2 linked regions of the Gloeocapsopsis sp. IPPAS B-1203 genome follow. The protein of the gene in region 1 interacts with the protein of each later gene in a pairwise test. Links are inferred from orthologs where the notes say so. Each region holds a gene or a part of one and is shown in the gene's direction. Other genes may lie near its edges. The genes, in order: def and CSQ79_RS19155.

Region 1 (3,312 bases):
CCATTAGACTAGCTCCTCCAATCAAAAGCAAATACTGCTGTGAGAACGAAGCAGGATCGCGCACCCCTGTTTCAGTGGCTAGTTGCATAATGTACGTGCGGATCGTCTCTCTCAACCGAACCGAGACTTGGTGAGCCGGATGAGATGCATCTGCTATTTCCAGAACGGCATTGATGAAAGGGCAACCTCGGAAGTCAGGATTAGCATACCATTCCTGAAGAACATCAAAAGTTGCAAGAAGCCGCTCTTTAGCTGTGCCACCTTTGCTAGTGACGGCGTCTTCAAACCAGCTTAACCACTGCTTAGCTCTATATTGCATGACTTCGAGAATTAAGTCGTCTTTTGAGGGGAAATGTCTGTATAAAGTTCTTTTCGCAACTCCTGATGTAGCAACGACTTCGTTGATACCAACATTCTGAATACCTTTTTGGTAGAAGAGTTGTGAGGCTGTTTCTAAGATTTGCTGACGGGCAGCACTCGATTCGGAAGTTACCATAGCAAAGTAGACAAACTTGTCTCCATAGGGATATACTAGCAGCAATTTGCAGGAGACAAACTTGTCTCCCTAATTGAGGAAGATTTAACTCAACCAGCTTAAGCAAGGTGGGATGATTTGTCCTGCAAAGTTTTCGTACCTGAACATACACCACTTGAGGAAGAAGGAGCTAAGCTGTGGCAGGAATTTCTAGGAAGCCTGATTTAAGCGATCCAAAACTACGGGCAAAGCTGATGCAGGGAATGGGGCACAACTACTACGGAGAACCTGCATGGCCGAATGAACTCCTTTACATCTTTCCAGTAGTCATACTTGGAACTCTGGCTTTATGTGTAGGTTTGGCAGTACTTGATCCAGCTATGATGGGAGAACCTGCTAATCCCTTTGCCACTCCACTAGAGATTCTTCCAGAGTGGTATCTGTACCCAGTTTTTCAGATTCTTCGCGTTGTCCCTAACAAACTATTGGGCATTGTGGCAATGGTTTCTATTCCATTGGGGCTAATATGTATTCCATTTATCGAGAGTGTCAATAAATTTCAAAATCCATTTCGCCGCCCAATTGCCACGATTGTTTTTTTATTTGGCATTTTAGTCACGTTCTGGTTGGGAATTGGTGCTATTTTCCCAATTGATCAATCTTTGACTCTTGGTTTATTTTAGGAATTTCGCTCTGCGATCGCCCAACTAAATCCTTCAAAACACTATTCGACAAAAACATTGCAGTAGCTTGAGATTGAATACCACCGGATAAGCTTCAAGCTACTGGCACAAGCAACAACTCAGGCAGCATAACTATGTATCAAGCAAGATCCCAAGAGAAAGCAATTGAGCGAAATTCTGTTATCCACATGATATTTCTCTTGAGAACAAGCGAGAATGGAGAGAATCGCGGCTTGATAAAATAAAAATGAGATTAGCGGAAAAAAGCGAGTTACAATTCTATGCCTTCTGAAGTTGTTGTTGAAAAACAAAAATTAAAAAACCCTCCATTAGATATTCGATTCTTAGGCGATCGCGCTTTACGCCAGTCGGCTAAGCGAGTTGCGAAAGTCGATCAAGAACTTCGCCTCCTTGCCAAAGAAATGCTGCAAACAATGTATAGTGCAGATGGTATTGGTTTAGCAGCACCGCAAGTAGCAGTTCAAAAACAAGTCATTGTTATCGATTGCGAACCAGACAACCCAGCCAACCCCCCACTAATTTTAGTGAATCCAGCGATTAAGAAACTTAGCCCAGAACTGTGCGTGATGCAAGAAGGGTGTTTGAGTATTCCTGGCGTTTATTTGGATGTTGTACGTCCTCAAGTTGTTGAAATTAGCTACAAGGATGAAAACGGACGTCCTCGGACATTACAAGCTAATGAGTTATTAGCGCGTTGCATTCAACATGAAATCGATCACCTCAATGGAGTATTATTTGTTGATCGAGTAGAAAATCAAATCGCACTGAATGCTGAGCTATCAAAGCACGGCTTCTCGGCAAAAGCTGTTAAACCATTCGCTTAGGAAAATTACAAAATGAATACAATGACCCCTAAAAGTGGGCTATTTCTTGGTGGCTCATGCATAGCAGCGATCGCCGGAGTAGGTTCAGTGTTTGAACTTTCTTCTGGGCAGCCAGATTTAGGAGTAACTGTGACAAGTGTTATTCTAGCAATGAGTATTCCTCTAACGGGCTTTTTGTTTTATGCCGCGGTGCGTGATACCAATGCTGCAAACAGTAAGTAGAAGCCTTAGGCAATTTAGGTAGCATCCTCAATTATGGATAAGCTCACTACTACATCAGTAGTGAGTCAACTATGGCAATTTTGATCGCAGTCAGTCATAACTGCTGTATGCTGTTGCCAACACCGTATTCCAACTCATGACCGGACAAGACACTGAGGGATTTTTGCAGCAATTACCTCGTAACAGTGTAGGGGAACCAGATATTGGTCGTCGCTATCCCCTCTCTAGAACTCAAGAGGTTGTTGTTGGGCGCGACCATAGTTGTCAGATCATACTAGATTCTAGTATTTATGGCATGGTATCTCGCCGTCATGTAGTTTTCCGACCAATGTTGAATAGTGGCATTCAACGGCGTTGGCTTGTCTGTGACTTAAATAGTGCCAATGGTACTTACGTCAATGGACGTCGTTTGGAGCGATGTCAAGAGTTGCGCGCAGGCGATCGCATTACGCTGGGATATAACGGCGCCGAATTTGTTTTTGAATATACAACTCATATTCAACACACACTACAATCTACTCCAGAAGAAACACCGCAACTCATTGAAACTTCATCTTCAGAACACTCAGTCAGCTTTACTCAGTTATTTCCCATTGCAGCTACGGCAAAGGATTTAACAAGTAAGGCATATCTCATTCCAGGAGTACTCACAGTTATCTTTGTTGTTTTGATGTTTGCCACGGTAGGCAGACCTGAAACAGCATACTTTAATCAGATACTTGTTGCAATCTACCTGGCGGGTGCTGCTTATTACTTCGTTTATCAGCTTTGTGGTAAGCGTAAGCCTTGGTGGGTAATTTTAGGAGTCGCGATCGCTTCTCTGCTAATTTTACTAAGTCCTATTTTACCGTTATTTATTTTTGTTTTTCGTAGACTACTTCCTGGTCAGATTCCTTTAACTGCTGAATCCGTAAGCTTCCCTGAACTATTGATACGGATGTTTTTTGGTGCTGGATTGATGGAAGAACTGCTTAAAGCGTTACCAGTACTTTGGGCTTATATCATCGGAAGACGTTTGCAATCTCCGTGGCGAGAACGCATTGGTATTGCAGAACCGTTAGACGGAATTTTACTAGGTACAGCTTCC
Region 2 (3,302 bases), on another replicon or contig:
TTGTGGCTCCTGTTCCTCCTCTTGAGCTAGATAGCCTTTAAAATCAACTATAGCAACATCTCCAAGTTGTGCTGCTCTTCCTTCTACTGGAATCAGAGTTGCCATTTCACTGCGTTGCTCTGCCAGTAAATTATCGACTTTTTCAGGATTATACTTAACTTCCTCAGCTTTAACATGCAAATCGGTGTATTGGGTAAGATTTACTTCTGGTTGGACGTCAACTGCTGCAGAAAACTGTAAGGCTTGTCCAGGTTCGTATTGAGCGATCAATTCTTCAAACGAGGAGCGTAGCTGCGGTTGACCAATGGCTTGGATATCTTCTTGCTTAATTGCTTCAGTAATTCCCGTTTGAATAAGTTCTTCTAAGGCAGCTGCCTTGACTTGCACCAAACCTAATCGCTGAAGCAAGATTTGGCGCGGTACTTTTCCCTTGCGAAACCCAGGAACATTCATTGTGCGCGTTAGTTTTTGAATGACCTGGTCATAGGTCTGTTGAGACTTTTCTGCTGAAATTTCTATAGCCAAACCAATTTGACTAGCGGGAAGTTTTTCCTGGGTGACTTTCATTTTGCGCTTGTATTTCCGAACAATTTGACTACTCAAGCAAGACTGAACTAATTGCTACTTTAGGATTTGCTCTTGAGCATTGAACTATTCTATCTTTAAGCTTAGTCTATGCCAGATAGTGCCAGAATATAAATTGTGGGCGATCGCATTACTTTTTGTCTAAATAAAAAAGTGCTTTACTCACCTGTCTTAATTAGGTTCTGTAGTGTGATATTCTGGTTGGCACTTTATAAATAACACTATTCGCTGTCCAAGCATGACATCTTAGATTAAAGCATCTGACAAGGTTACAGCTACTTATGATGGTGTCAGTAGCAATTATGTACAGTATAAGCTCAAGGGCATCTAGGGTTTAAAGTACGTACGTATTATCTGTACATTAGTGACTTCATTTCGCGTGTCTCAATTAAATTCATCTTGCAGTGGAACTATGACTTTTGTTAACTGGCACAACAGCAGAAGCGCCATCTAAATTGTTAAAATTAGTTTAAAATAAAAAGTATGATATCCAATTTTGCATACTAAATTTAAAGATAATTAAGAATTGTTTGATTATTAAAAATATATTGTTGTTAGTTAAAAAAGTTATTAGTTGTCATCAAAATGGATAAGAAACTAAATAAGTAAATCTTAAGATTAGAAAAAGTATCTATTTTTTAGCATAAAGATAAGTTAATCAAATAATTTTGTTTAAGGAGGAAAGTTTGACAAAATCATATCGTGTTGCAATCTTAGGTGCGACAGGTGCTGTCGGTGCAGAATTACTAGATCTGTTGGCTAATAGAAATCTTCCAGTAGCTGATTTGAAATTACTAGCATCATCTCGTAGCGCAGGCAAAAGTTTACAGTTTCAGGGAGAAAACATTGTAGTAGAACCAGTGAGCGATCGCTCATTCAATAATATAGATATTGTTTTGGCTTCGGCTGGAGGTTCTACCTCAAAAGCTTGGGCGGCAAAAGCTGTGGCATCTGGTGCAGTTGTTATTGATAATTCCAGTGCTTTTCGTATGGAGCCGTGCGTCCCTCTAGTAGTTCCTGAAGTAAATCCGCAAGCTGCTGCTAGCCACCAAGGTATTATTGCTAATCCTAACTGTACAACTATTTTGATGACAGTTGCTGTTTGGCCGTTACATCAAGTCAAACGAGTGCAGCGCATCGTTGCTGCAACATACCAATCGGCAAGTGGGGCTGGAGCAAGAGCGATGGAGGAAGTAAAAATTCAAGCTCAGGCGATACTCAATGGTGAAACGCCAACAGCAGAAGTTTTGCCTTACCCATTAGCTTTTAACCTTTTTCCTCATAACTCTCCTATCAATGAACTGGGATACTGCGAGGAAGAAATGAAAATGGTCAACGAGACTCGCAAGATCTTTGACGACCAAAATATTCGAGTTACGGCAACCTGTGTTCGGGTTCCCGTCTTACGCGCGCACTCAGAAGCGATTAACTTAGAGTTTGAGACACCGATGAGTGTTCAGGAAGCAAAGGAAATTTTAAGCGAAGCTCCTGGCGTGCAGATTGTGGAAGATTGGAAAGCAAACTATTTTCCGATGCCAATTGAAGCGACAGGGCGCGATCCAGTTTTAGTAGGTCGCATCCGCCAAGATATTTCGCATTCTCATAGTTTAGAACTATGGATTTGTGGAGACCAGATCCGCAAAGGTGCAGCACTCAATGCGGTACAAATTGCCGAACTATTGATTAAAAACGATTGGCTACAACCAACCTCTGGAAACCAACAACCAGTGACCATAGTTAATAACTAACACACTGCTAAGATATGGACTGCTACTCAATGAGGAGTTAAAGGGTGATAGACTTTGGACGCGTTATGACGGCTATGGTTACGCCATTCAAGGAAGATGGCAACGTGAATTATGCCGTGGCAGAGCAATTGGCAGTGTATCTAGCGGAAAACGGTACAGATACCCTAGTCGTCTGTGGTACTACCGGAGAATCACCCACTCTCTCTTGGGATGAAGAATATGAATTATTTCAAGTCATCCTTAAAGCAGTAGCAGGAAAAGCTTTGGTTATGGCGGGAACAGGCTCTAACTCAACTAAAGAAGCGATCGCAGCTACAGAAAAAGCCGCTAAAATAGGAGTACATGGATCTTTACAAATTGTTCCTTACTACAACAAACCACCACAAGCCGGTATCTATCAGCACTTCAAGGCAATTGCTCAAGCTTGTCCTGAACTGCCGATTATTTTATACAACGTGCCTGGACGCACTGGGCAAAACTTACAACCAGAAACGGTGGCTCGTTTGGCAGAAGTCGAAAATATCGTAGGGATCAAAGAATCAAGTGGTAATCTAGACCAAGCTAGTGAAATTCGCCGATTGACTTCAAGTGAATTTAAACTATACTCAGGTGACGACTCTTTAACGTTACCCTTGTTATCAGTTGGCGGGAGTGGAGTTGTTAGTGTTGCTAGTCATTTAGTGGGTACACAACTCCAAAAAATGATTCAATCTTTTACTACAGGACAAATTCAAGTAGCAACTCAAATTCATTTGAAACTTTTTCCCTTATTCAAAGCTCTATTTGTTACAACCAATCCAATTCCTGTAAAAGCAGCACTTAAACTTCAAGGTTGGGAAGTTGGCTCAACACGCTTGCCATTACATGAAGAAGCAAATGAAGTTAGTCAAAAGCTCAATAAAATACTAATAGAAATAGGCTTGAAATCTAATTGTTGAAAGATAAATTAAGTATAATTAAATATTAAAT

What was found.
Region 2: the proteins of def (region 1) and CSQ79_RS19155 interact in binary tests that used the Escherichia coli proteins (3 or more experiments, as listed by UniProt). The link is inferred for Gloeocapsopsis sp. IPPAS B-1203 from one-to-one orthologs.

The regions. Positions count from the first base shown.
Region 1 is NZ_PEIG01000001.1:161,489-164,800, reverse strand. The notes cover bases 240-3,221. They hold def (peptide deformylase), read left to right. Parts: upstream 240-1,439; coding sequence 1,440-2,003; downstream 2,004-3,221. Other genes in these bases: CSQ79_RS00760 (PrsW family glutamic-type intramembrane protease), read left to right, coding at 2,362-3,221; CSQ79_RS00765 (hypothetical protein), read left to right, coding at 2,016-2,225; petD (cytochrome b6-f complex subunit IV), read left to right, coding at 673-1,158; CSQ79_RS00780 (TetR/AcrR family transcriptional regulator), read right to left, coding at 240-496. Also shown: more of CSQ79_RS00780, read right to left, coding at 1-239; more of CSQ79_RS00760, read left to right, coding at 3,222-3,312. UniProt on the Escherichia coli protein: Removes the formyl group from the N-terminal Met of newly synthesized proteins. Requires at least a dipeptide for an efficient rate of reaction. N-terminal L-methionine is a prerequisite for activity but the enzyme has broad specificity at other positions.
Region 2 is NZ_PEIG01000011.1:159,737-163,038, reverse strand. Bases 331-3,302 are described here. They hold CSQ79_RS19155 (aspartate-semialdehyde dehydrogenase), read left to right. Parts: upstream 331-1,271; coding sequence 1,272-2,333; downstream 2,334-3,302. Other genes in these bases: dapA (4-hydroxy-tetrahydrodipicolinate synthase), read left to right, coding at 2,378-3,271; tig (trigger factor), read right to left, coding at 331-567. Also shown: more of tig, read right to left, coding at 1-330.